4 regions of the Lelliottia sp. RD5 genome follow, and region 2 is predicted to be linked to each of the others. Evidence: predicted binding sites of a transcription regulator. Region 2 holds the regulator's gene; each other region holds the start of a gene.
What was found. The regulator CRP, encoded in region 2, controls carbon source genes, mostly activating them, when cyclic AMP is high. The targets are predictions, from matches to a motif close to ATGTGANNNNNNTCACAT.

Region 1: the regulator CRP is predicted to act here: its motif matches at 1,086-1,103, upstream of cdd (cytidine deaminase).
Region 3: the regulator CRP is predicted to act here: its motif matches at 1,466-1,483, upstream of AC0LWE_RS11835 (YfcZ/YiiS family protein).
Region 4: the regulator CRP is predicted to act here: its motif matches at 1,910-1,927, upstream of msrB (peptide-methionine (R)-S-oxide reductase MsrB).

The regions. Positions count from the first base shown of each region.
Region 1 is NZ_JBVYHQ010000003.1:333,310-336,433, reverse strand. It holds gene AC0LWE_RS12530 (CidA/LrgA family protein) at 1-340, shown strand, start outside; gene AC0LWE_RS12525 (CidB/LrgB family autolysis modulator) at 337-1,032, shown strand; gene cdd (cytidine deaminase) at 1,161-2,045, shown strand; gene sanA (outer membrane permeability protein SanA) at 2,173-2,892, shown strand; gene mglC (galactose/methyl galactoside ABC transporter permease MglC) at 2,941-3,124, opposite strand, start outside.
Region 2 is NZ_JBVYHQ010000012.1:22,372-25,495, reverse strand. It holds gene AC0LWE_RS21630 (YccS/YhfK family putative transporter) at 1-1,537, opposite strand, end outside; gene crp (cAMP-activated global transcriptional regulator CRP) at 1,595-2,227, opposite strand; gene AC0LWE_RS21620 (OsmC family protein) at 2,537-2,941, shown strand; gene AC0LWE_RS21615 (phosphoribulokinase) at 2,988-3,124, opposite strand, start outside.
Region 3 is NZ_JBVYHQ010000003.1:178,308-181,431, forward strand. It holds gene fadL (long-chain fatty acid transporter FadL) at 1-1,216, opposite strand, end outside; gene AC0LWE_RS11835 (YfcZ/YiiS family protein) at 1,589-1,873, shown strand; gene fadI (acetyl-CoA C-acyltransferase FadI) at 2,036-3,124, shown strand, end outside.
Region 4 is NZ_JBVYHQ010000001.1:926,129-929,252, forward strand. It holds gene pncA (bifunctional nicotinamidase/pyrazinamidase) at 1-573, shown strand, start outside; gene yajD (HNH nuclease YajD) at 635-979, shown strand; gene AC0LWE_RS04665 (YeaC family protein) at 1,063-1,338, opposite strand; gene msrB (peptide-methionine (R)-S-oxide reductase MsrB) at 1,380-1,793, opposite strand; gene gapA (glyceraldehyde-3-phosphate dehydrogenase) at 2,133-3,124, shown strand, end outside.

The sequences.
Region 1 (3,124 bases), on a different contig from region 2:
TTGCCTCTATGCAGGCATTTTCGTCGCGTCTCTACTGCCTATCACCATTCCGGGCAGCATAATCGGCATGCTGATTATGTTTTTGCTACTGGCGCTACAAATTTTGCCGCCAAAGTGGGTCAACCCTGGATGCTTCGTGCTGATTCGTTATATGGCGCTGCTGTTCGTGCCGATCGGCGTGGGGGTGATGCAATATTACGATGTGCTGAAAGCCCAGTTTGGTCCGATTGTTGTCTCATGCGCCATCAGCACGCTGGTGGTGTTCCTTGTGGTGAGCTGGAGTTCGCATCTGGTGCATGGCGAACGTAAAGTGGTAGGGCAAAAAGGAAACCAAAAATGATGGCCAATATCTGGTGGTCACTGCCGTTAACGCTGGTGGTTTTCTTCGCTGCACGGAAACTGGCTGCCCGTTTTAAAATGCCGCTGCTCAATCCGCTGCTGGTAGCCATGGTGGTGATTATTCCCTTCCTGCTGATCGCCCACATTCCTTACGAGCGCTACTTTGCGGGCAGCAAAATTTTGAACGATCTGTTGCAGCCTGCGGTCGTTGCCCTGGCGTTTCCACTCTACGAGCAGCTTCACCAGATCCGGGCTCGCTGGAAATCCATCATCACGATCTGCCTGATTGGCAGCGTCGTCGCGATGGTGACAGGGACATCTGTTGCCCTGCTGATGGGCGCTTCGCCGCAAATCGCCGCCTCAATATTACCGAAATCCGTGACCACACCGATTGCGATGGCCGTGGGTGGCAGCATTGGTGGCATTCCCGCGATTAGCGCGATGTGTGTGATTTTTGTCGGTATTTTGGGTGCCGTATTCGGTCACTCGCTGCTGAATGTGATGCGCATTCGAACCAAAGCGGCACGTGGGCTGGCAATGGGAACCGCATCGCATGCGCTCGGCACTGCGCGTTGCGCGGAACTGGATTATCAGGAAGGCGCGTTTAGCTCGTTGGCCCTGGTGATCTGTGGGATCATGACGTCGCTCATTGCGCCGTTCTTATTCCCGATCATTCTGGCTGTGGTGGGCTAAAATTTGCGATGCGTCGCGCAATTTTCATTTTGATTTCATAAGTTGCATACATAATGAGAACTGGATCACATATAAAGCGGTAGTGGCTCCGTAAACTACCGATCCATTAACCTTTATGAGGCATTGCCATGCACCCACGTTTTCAATCTGCTTTCGCCCAGCTCGCCGAGAATTTGCAATCAGCCCTGGCTCCGGTTCTGGCGGATGAGCACTTCCCCGCCTTGCTGACGGCTGAGCAGGTCACGATGCTTAAACAGGCTACGGGACTCGACGAAGACGCGCTGGCTTTCGCACTGCTCCCGCTGGCCGCTGCCTGCGCAAGAGCCGACCTTTCCCACTTCAACGTTGGTGCCATCGCGCGCGGCGTGAGTGGCACATGGTATTTCGGCGGGAACATGGAGTTCCTGGGTGCGACGATGCAACAAACTGTCCACGCAGAGCAGAGCGCGATCAGTCACGCCTGGCTGCGCGGGGAACATGCCCTGAAAGCCATCACCGTTAACTACACCCCTTGCGGTCACTGTCGCCAGTTTATGAATGAGCTGAACAGCGGTCTGGAACTGCGCATCAACCTGCCGGGTCGTGAGCCACATACGCTCGGAGATTACCTGCCGGATGCTTTTGGTCCGAAAGACCTCGACATCAAAACGCTGCTGATGGATGAACAGAACCACGGCTATGCGTTAACGGGCGATGACCTGGCGCAGTCTGCCATTGCCGCCGCCAACAAAAGTCACGCGCCGTACAGCCAGTCACCGAGTGGTGTTGCGCTGGAGTGCCGTGATGGTCGTATTTTCTCTGGCAGTTATGCCGAGAACGCCGCATTCAACCCAACCCTGCCACCACTGCAAGGTGCCCTGAATTTGCTGAGCCTGAACGGCTATGATTACCCGGAAATTCAGCGCGCGATCCTCGCCGAAAAAGCCGACGCGCCGCTGATTCAGTGGGATGCCACCGCGGCCACCCTGAAAGCACTGGGCTGTTCTCATATCGACCGCACGCTCTTGGCGTAATCTTTCTTTGCGGGCAGAAATGCCCGCAAAACTGATGAAATTCCCCTCAATCAAATCGCAGTTTCTTGCGCTTCCCAGGCGGGTAAAGTAGCCTGAGTGAAATTTCACCCACGGACGAGTCATCTTCATGTTAAAGCGTGTGTTTTACAGCCTGTCTGTCCTGGTCGGCATACTGCTGTTGGCTGCGCTCGGCCTCGACCGCTGGATGAGCTGGAAAACCGCCCCCTATATTTTTGACGATTTACAGGATCTGCCTTATCGACAGGTTGGCGTGGTGCTGGGGACGGCAAAATATTATCGTACGGGCGTTATCAATCAATATTACCGCTACCGCATTCAGGGCGCGTTAAATGCCTACAACAGCGGCAAAGTGAATTACCTGCTGTTAAGCGGCGATAATGCGCAGCAAAGCTATAACGAGCCGATGACCATGCGCAAAGATTTGATTGCCGCAGGTGTCGATCCCGCGGATATCGTTCTGGATTACGCCGGTTTCCGTACGCTGGATTCTATTGTGCGTACCCGCAAAGTATTTGATACCAACGATTTCATTATCATCACGCAGCGTTTCCACTGCGAGCGCGCGCTCTTTATTGCGCTCCATATGGGCATTCAGGCCCAGTGCTACGCCGTACCGTCGCCAAAAGATATGCTCAGCGTCCGCGTTCGTGAGTTTGGCGCTCGCTTTGGCGCGCTCGCCGACCTGTATCTCTTCAAACGTGAACCACGCTTTTTAGGTCCGCTGGTTCCTATTCCGGAGCTGCACGAAGTGCCCGAAGGTGCGCAGGATTATCCGGCAGTCACACCCGAGCAACTTCTGGATCTACAGATAAAAGACAAAAAATAAGAAAACAAAAAAGCCCGCATCTCAGCGGGCTTTTTTTGGCTACGACTATTACTTTTTACGTGCGTATTTCAGTGAATCCAGGGCGACGGCGAAGATGATGATCGCGCCCTTGATGATGTACTGCCAGTAAGGGTTCACGCCGATATACGTCAGGCCGTAGTTGATTACGGTGAAGATGATAACACCGGTGACCACGCCCACTACCGTACCCACACCGCCGCTGAACGATACG
Region 2 (3,124 bases):
ACAGGCCGCTTTGCCACTGTGGCCACAGCCAGACCATACCGCCAAACGCAATCAGACAGCCAATCAGCGTATCCACCAGTCGGGCGACAATAAACTGTTCGCCATTCAGGGTAAGCAGTTGCAGGGTATACACCGCGGTGACCGTAAAGCCGACCATCGCCCAGCCGTAGTTTTTACGGATAAACAGATAGCTGACCAGCGTGATAAGCAGCATGCCCGCCAGGGTGTAACCGTCCGGGACGTGGAAGTGCAGCGTGACGCCCGCAATCACCAGACCGGCAAGGGTTCCGCCCGCCCGGTGCAGGATCCGCACCCGCGTCGCGCCATAGCCGTTCTGCGTCACGAACAGCACGGTCATTAAAATCCAGTAGGGCTTGGGTAAATGCAGCGCCACGCCCATCAGGCTGGCGATACTGAGCATCACGCTAATGCGCGCCGCATTACGCAAAGCAGGGGATTTAAATGACAGATAGCTTTTGAGCGCCGGCAGCAGCGGCAAACGTTTCTGCTTATCCGCCATCAGATCACGGGAATAGAGCGGACGCTGGGTGCGCAGCACGCGTGCGATACGGCTGAAGTGCCAGGCGCAGAACTGTCCGACCGGATTATCGGGATGCTGACGGGCAATTTTCTCCAGCGCGCCCAACTGTTTATCCATGGTAAAGCGCGTGGGGTAGCGGTGATAGAGAATATCGTCAGCCAGCACGCGCAGTCGCGCCGCGACCGTCTGGGCATTCCAGCGGATCACCGCTTCGGCGTGACTGCGCTCCACCAGCTTTTGCACTTCCTGTGGATGATGCAGGCTGACGGAAATATGTTCCTGTAAATCCAGCCCTACCTGAAACGTGCGCAGCAGCCGTTTGTATTCATGGTTTTTATTGGCCGCCAGCATGTGTAGCTGCTGATAACACTGGCTGATTAAATCGACCACTTTTTGCTGACGCGTCAGTAACGGCGGCAGCGCCTTTTCCGGATCGGTATGCTGCGTCAGCAGGGTGTATTTTGCTTCGCAGTAATCAGCGAGCTGAACGTAGAGCAGGCTTAAGGATTCGCGCAACGGCTGCTCGCGCCACATCCAGAACCAGAACCAGTTGAATAATCCGTACCACAGCGTGCCAAACGCGTAGATCAGCAGCGGTTCCCAGACGGGCATATTCCCGGCGAGGCTGAGCGTAAAGATCGATGCAATCAGTGAGGCGGGAAGCAAGCGGGCATGCAGAGAACTGATTTCCGCCGTCACGCCGAGCGTGAGTGCCAGTACGGTCAAAATCAACGGCAGGGGGATATCGCGCGCCAGTAATAGCTGTACCGCGAGACTGCATCCGGCAAACAGCGAGCCGCCAATAATCAGGCGCTTGAAAAAGCGTTTATGCGGGGTATCGAGACCGGCAATATTACAGCAGGCAGGAACGAGGGAAAAAAGCAGACCGTGTTGCAGATGACCCAGAATCAAACCGACGGCCACGGGGAGACATAACACCAGCGTTTGCCGAAGTGCGTAGTTAACTTCCGGGTGATAGATCAGCCTGCGCCACATAGATGCCAGAGACAAAAACGGCGTGACACCTTGCGATGGCACGCCGTTCGACCGGAATTAACGCGTTCCGTAAACCACGATGGTTTTACCGTGGGCGGAGATCAGGTTCTGATCTTCCAGCATTTTCAGGATACGGCCAACGGTTTCACGGGAGCAACCCACGATCTGACCAATTTCCTGACGGGTAATTTTAATTTGCATGCCGTCAGGGTGGGTCATAGCGTCAGGCTGTTTCGCCAGGTTCAACAGCGTTTGCGCGATGCGACCCGTTACATCCAGGAAGGCGAGGTTACCCACTTTCTCGGAGGTGATTTGCAGACGGCGAGCCATCTGCGAAGACAGGCGCAACAGAATATCCGGGTTAACCTGAATCAACTGACGGAATTTTTTGTAGGAGATTTCAGCCACTTCACAGGCTGATTTTGCACGTACCCAGGCGCTACGTTCCTGGCCTTCTTCAAACAGGCCCAGTTCGCCGATGAAATCGCCCTGGTTCAGATAAGAAAGGATCATCTCTTTTCCTTCTTCATCTTTAATAAGCACTGCCACCGAGCCTTTGACGATGTAATACAACGTTTCCGCTTTTTCACCCTGGTGAATCAGCGTGCTCTTCGATGGGTACTTATGAATATGGCAATGAGACAAGAACCATTCGAGAGTCGGGTCTGTTTGCGGTTTGCCAAGCACCATGCGCTGTTATCCTCTGTTATAAGCTGTCACCAGAGTCATAAATCGCATCCTGACTCTGGGGTTGCAATCGAATTCTTCCCCGTACCTGGGAACTAGGCTGTCATAAGTGTTTGCAGCCTGTAATGTTTGATGTCCTCTGCATACATGTGTAACGTCAATGTATTACTGTAGCATCCAGAGTGTTTTAGCATAGCTTTTGCCGCGTGTCTCCTGGTGTCTCGCTTCAGCATGACGCAGGTCGTCTTCCGTTGCGAGAATTGTAACGCGCGGGTAATCTGTCCGGAAAAATGCAACGTCGGAGTGAATAAAATGCAAGCGCGTGTGAAATGGGTTGAAGGTTTAACGTTCCTCGGCGAATCCGCTTCAGGACACCAGATTTTGATGGATGGTAACTCCGGCGATAAAGCGCCAAGCCCGATGGAAGTGGTGCTGATGGCGGCGGGCGGATGCAGCGCCATTGACGTCGTCTCGATTCTGCAAAAAGGGCGTCATGACGTCACCGATTGTGAAGTGAAGCTGACATCTGAGCGTCGCGAAGAAGCACCGCGTCTGTTTACGCATATCAATCTGCACTTCATTGTGACTGGCAAAGCGTTGAAAGATGCCGCGGTTTCCCGTGCGGTGGATCTTTCTGCGGAGAAGTACTGCTCGGTGGCGTTGATGCTGGAGAAAGCGGTGAAAATCACTCACTCCTACGAGGTGATCGACGCGTAAGCGTTGACGAGATTCAGACCCTCTCCCACAAGGAGAGGGAAAAGGATCATTCGATCTTTTTGCCTTCCATCAGCCGTTGTACCAGCGGCATCATGATCAGCTCCATCGCCAGTCCCATCTTCCCGCCCGGCACCACCAGCGTATTAATGTGCGAAATAAACGAGCCCTGCAGCATCGCCAGCA
Region 3 (3,124 bases), on a different contig from region 2:
CACCCACATCAACAGAAGCATCGTCGTTGAAGGCATAAGTCATACCTGCGCTCAGCCAGAAGCGGTCCTGATCCGGAATTGAGATAGAACGTTTGTCGGCCGGCACCGGGCTGTCATCGAACGCGATACCCGTACGGAAGGTCCAGTTCTTATCGTAGTAGTAGGTTGTACCCAGCGCGATACGATAAGCATCTTTGAAGTTTTCGTCTTTCTGGAACAGCGTCTGGCCGTTGTCGCCCGTCGCTTTCAGTTCCTGGAACTGGCTCCAGCTGGTGTAAGTCAGGCTATAGTGAACGGCCCACTGTGGCGCGACGCGGTTATAACCGGACACTTCCCACATTTCAGGCAGATTCAGAGTAAGCGCACCGTTCTGTGTTCTTCCGCCGGTACCGGTTGGCAGGGAAGTCATCCCCATGTTGGCGAAAATACTGTTAAGCGCCGGGTTAATGGAGCTCTTATAGTCGCCTTCGAAGTCGATTTTAACTTCTGAACGGTAAGTCAGACCCCAGCGGTTGTTTTTATCCAGCTCATACAGAATGCCGGCATTCCAGCCAAAGCCCCACTCGTCACCCTTCAGGTATGCAATTTGGTCGCTCGGTGAGCTAATACCATCCCTGTACGGAGGAGGGAGTTGGGAAGCCAGTAATGGACCCAAATCGCCCGCGTAGCGTTCGATTTTCGCTTTGGCATAAACGGCATCAAAGCCAAGGCCGAAGCTCCAGTTACTGTCCAGACGATATGCACCGCTCAGGTTCAGGTTCATCGTCGTCAGATCGGTTTTGCCGCCGTAAATACCTGCGCCATAGCTGTCATTGAATTCGGTTGCCAGACCATAGTTTGACGTGACCGATGCACCCCAGCCAAACTGATCGTTAATGGGCATCACGAAGTGCATGTTAGGCACCCAGGCTACCGGAGCAATATTGTCCTGATTCGCGCTTTGCCCTGTCAGGCTAGATTTTCCAGTGACGTTTACATCAGGATCGATATAAACCGCACCTATAGAGAAGGTTGGGCGATCAAACATCGTGATCAGCGCCGGGTTACGGCTCACGTTGCCTGCATCATCGGCAATTGCGCCTTCCCCAGAATAGGCACGGCCAAGGCCAGAGGAAGAAAATTCGTTGAGCTGGAAGCCCGCTGACCAGGCGGACGTTGATACGATTGCCACTGCGACTGCCAGCGCAGTCTTTTTGAACAGGGTTTTCTGGCTCATGACCATAACCTCATTGAGTTTTTTTTATTCAATAATTGTTACACGTAGTAACAGGAGCGCGGAGTGTAGGGTCTGTGGTAACACTTAGAAATCAGACCAGTGGCGAGAGTATAGGTCTGACCAGATGGAATGTTGCAAGTTTGTTTATTAAGTTTTTCAAAGATGTTTATCGAAACGGGATCTGCGTGGCAAAAATGCGACCCGTCGCACTCATTGAAAAGGGTGATTTTTGCGTTAGATCATTTTTTAGTGTGATATCGCTCACTTATCGCCTTTTGCGCCATTAACGACTGGAGAGACCACCGGCTCGGGCGTAAAATATCGACAACGTGTTTATCTCGCGCCGTGCGCGAATCCAGAGGAACTTGAGCTATGAGTAAATGCAGTGCTGATGAAACCCCGGTTTGCTGCTGTATGGATGTCGGTACCATCATGGACAATACGGATTGCACCGCGTCTTACAGCCGCGTGTTTAGCAAACGTGCGGACGCCGAAGAAACGCTGAGTGCATTGACTAAGCGCGCTCGCGACGTGGAGTCCGATCCTTGCGAAATCAAATCCACGCTCACCGAAGTTGAAGGTGGTGTGAAACTGGATATCGATTTCATTTTTGCTTGCGAAGCAGAAACATTGATTTTCCAGCTCGGCTTACGTTAATCCCGTCTTTTACGCCTCTGTTCTTCAGGGGCGTTTTCTTTTTCTTCTCTGTGTTTTAGCTCGCATTTTTTCGTTTCCCTGATTGGCTGAATGTAAAAAAATGGTTAAGACTGTTATCAGGTCAGACCACTTTATGCGTTTTGTCATTAACAGGGGAGTGTTATGAGTCAGGCATTACCGCTTATCACCCGCCAGGGCGATCGCATCGCCATTGTCAGCGGATTGCGTACGCCATTTGCACGCCAGGCGACGGCATTTCATGGAATACCGGCTGTCGATTTGGGCAAAATGGTGGTGGGGGAGATGCTGGCTCGCAGCGAAATATCCCCTGACGTCATTGAGCAACTGGTTTTTGGCCAGGTTGTTCAGATGCCTGAAGCACCGAATATCGCTCGTGAAATTGTGCTGGGCACCGGTATGAATGTGCATACCGACGCGTATAGCGTCAGCCGCGCGTGTGCGACCAGCTTTCAGGCGGTGGCAAACGTCGCTGAAAGTCTAATGACGGGAACCATTCGCGCCGGTATTGCGGGTGGCGCCGACTCTTCTTCCGTTTTGCCTATTGGCGTCAGCAAGAAACTGGCGCGTGTGCTGGTGGACGTCAATAAAGCGCGCACAATGGGGCAACGCCTCAAACTTTTCTCTCAACTACGTTTACGCGATCTCGCACCTGTTCCTCCTGCCGTCGCGGAATATTCGACGGGCCTGCGCATGGGCGACACCGCCGAGCAAATGGCAAAAACGTACGGTATCACGCGCGAACAGCAAGATGCCCTGGCGCATCGTTCACATCAGCGCGCTGCGCAGGCCTGGTCAGAAGGCAAGCTCAGGGACGAAGTGATGACGGCGTATATCCCGCCATTTCGCGAACCGCTCACCGAAGATAATAATATTCGCGGCACCTCAACGCTGGCGGATTATGCAAAATTACGTCCGGCATTCGATCGTAAACATGGCACCGTCACGGCGGCAAACAGCACCCCGCTGACCGACGGCGCGGCGGCGGTTATCCTGATGACCGAATCACGGGCGAAAGAGCTGGGTCTGGTTCCACTTGGGTATCTGCGCAGCTATGCGTTTACCGCCATCGACGTGTGGCAGGATATGCTGTTGGGGCCAGCATGGTCGACACCGCTGGCACTGGAGCGTGCCGGATTAGCGCTATCGGATTTAACACTCATCGATATGCACGAAGCCTTTGCCGCGCAAACTCTGGCGAATCTGCAATTGCTGGGCAGCGAACGCTTTGCT
Region 4 (3,124 bases), on a different contig from region 2:
GCTGAAGGCGACAGCACCGTTGATGTGGCTAATGCGCTGATTGCCTGGTGTAAAGCGCGCGGTGAGGCAGTGGTTGCGAGCCAGGACTGGCATCCTGCGGATCACGGCAGCTTTGCCAGTCAGCATAACGCGGAACCGTTTTCTCAAGGCGAACTCGACGGGCTGGCGCAAACGCTCTGGCCGGATCATTGCGTTCAGCAAACGGAAGGCGCACAGCTGCATCCGCTGCTCAATCAGCACGCCATTGATGCGGTGTTTCATAAAGGCGAAAATCCCTTAATCGACAGCTACAGCGCCTTTTTTGATAACGAACATCGCCAGCAAACTGCGCTGGATGAATGGCTGCGTCATCATGAGGTAGGCGAGCTGATTGTGATGGGGCTGGCGACGGATTACTGTGTAAAATACACCGTGCTGGATGCGCTAAAGCTCGGTTATCGGGTCAACGTTATTACCGATGGCTGTCGGGGCGTGAACCTTAACGCGCAGGATAGCGCGCTGGCGTTTATGGAGATGTCCACAGCTGGCGCGACGCTCTATACGCTGGCGGACTGGCAAGAGACCCAGGCTTAACGTTTAATCCGCGGTGTCGTAATACGAGATCGCTGTTTCATTTTTCTATGAGGTACGTCGTATGGCTTTTATCCCAAAAAATTATGCCCGGCTGGAAGTCGGTTATCGGGAAAAGGCGCTAAAACTCTTTCCATGGGTCTGCGGGCGCTGTTCACGTGAATTCGTCTATTCGAATTTGCGCGAGTTGACCGTGCATCATATCGATCACGATCACAGCAATAACCCGGAAGATGGCAGCAACTGGGAGATGTTGTGCCTGTACTGCCACGATCATGAGCATTCGAAATACACCGAAGTGGATCTGTACGGTTCAACGGTTGTGGCAGGAGAAGATGCGCAGAAGGACGTGGGTGAAGCGAAATACAATCCGTTTGCCAATCTAAAAGCGATGATTGACAAGAAATAACCCTGAATATCTCTCCCTCCCGTCATGTGTCGAAAACCATTCAGGAGGGAGGGATTGCCATATAGGCTGAGTCGCGCGAGGGATCAGGATTTAAAGGTCGCAATCGGTTTTGGCGTAATGCCAAAATCTTCTTTCAGCTCGCGCTTGCTTTTCATCACCATCTGACCCTGCGTGTCAATCGTCATGTGCTGAGCGTCATTGTTGTTGCGCGCCTGCCATAACATCACCAGTTGCAAACTGTTCTCTTTTTGCTCTGCCGTCAGCGCCACGCCGTCCGGCCATTTTCCTAATTCAACTGCCGTCACCAGACGCTGATAAACCTCTGGCGTCATACTGTTGATCATGTCATCGATATTCATGAAAAATCCGCTCTGAAGGAATAATTTGCTGAATCGTTTCTTCAGCCTTTGGTCTGGTCGCCATTTTCATCGTCTGAGAAGCTCATCGAAGCCGAATTGACGCAAAAACGCTCGCCCGTTGGCTGCGGGCCATCCGGGAACACATGCCCGAGGTGCGCATCACAGTTCCCACAGCGGATTTCGGTGCGCTGCATACCATGGCTGGAGTCGGTAAGGTAACGGATGGCTTCGTCACTCACCGGCTCGTAAAAGCTTGGCCATCCGCAGCCAGAATCGTATTTTGTTTGTGAGTTAAACAGCGGGGCATCGCACACCAGACAGTGATACACGCCATCCCGCTTATTGTGCAGTAAACGCCCGGTAAATGGGGGTTCGGTCCCGTGATTCTGCGTCACGTAGAACTGCATTTCAGTCAGATTTTTTTTCAGTTCATCAGGGTTATGTTGATTCGACATTGCTCATATCTCGCTGTTGAAACAGACACGTTTTACCGAGAATTCTAACAAAACATTAACACTGAAGTGTGAACTTTTGTTCTAAACTTATGCGTTGCGGTTCAGCAGTCAGCCAATTGTGATCTTTCTCACATATTTATCCTGATGGCCCTTTAAAATCCCGCGCGCAGCCCCCATGTGGTTGCTAGCTCAAAAGGAAAGTGAGGCGGTCAGTCGCACAAAGGTTATGCACAGGATTGATTTGTCGCAATGATTGACACGATTCCGCTTGACGCTGCGTAAGGTTTTTGTAATTTTACAGGCAACCTTTTATTCACTAACAAATAGCTGGTGGAATATATGACTATCAAAGTAGGTATCAACGGTTTTGGCCGTATCGGCCGTATTGTTTTCCGTGCTGCTCAGGAACGTTCTGACATCGAGATCGTTGCAATCAACGACCTGTTAGACGCTGAATACATGGCTTACATGCTGAAATACGACTCAACTCACGGTCGTTTTAACGGCACTGTAGAAGTCAAAGACGGCCACCTGGTTGTTAACGGCAAAACTATCCGTGTTACCGCAGAACGTGACCCGGCTAACCTGAAGTGGAACGAAGTTAACGTTGACGTTGTTGCTGAAGCAACGGGTCTGTTCCTGACCGACGAAACGGCGCGTAAACACATCACTGCGGGTGCGAAGAAAGTTGTTCTGACTGGTCCTTCCAAAGACAACACCCCGATGTTCGTTAAAGGCGCAAACTTCGAGAAGTATGCTGGCCAGGATATCGTTTCTAACGCATCTTGCACCACCAACTGCCTGGCTCCACTGGCTAAAGTTATCAACGACAACTTCGGTATCGTTGAAGGCCTGATGACCACTGTTCACGCAACTACCGCTACTCAGAAAACTGTTGATGGCCCGTCTCACAAAGACTGGCGCGGCGGCCGCGGCGCAGCTCAGAACATCATCCCTTCTTCTACCGGTGCTGCTAAAGCTGTAGGCGTTGTACTGCCAGAGCTGAACGGTAAAATCACGGGTATGGCATTCCGCGTTCCAACTCCAAACGTGTCTGTTGTTGACCTGACCGTTCGTCTGGAAAAAGCAGCGTCTTACGAAGAAATCAAGAAAGCAATCAAAGCGGCTGCTGAAGGCCCAATGAAAGGCGTTCTGGGTTACACCGAAGACGACGTTGTATCTACCGATTTCAACGGCGAAGTTTGCACTTCCGTGTTCGATGCTAAAGCAGGTATCGCACTGAACGACAACTTTGTGAAACTGGTTTCCTGGTACGACAACGAAACAGGTTACTCTAACAAAGTACTGGACCTGATCGCTCACATCTCCAA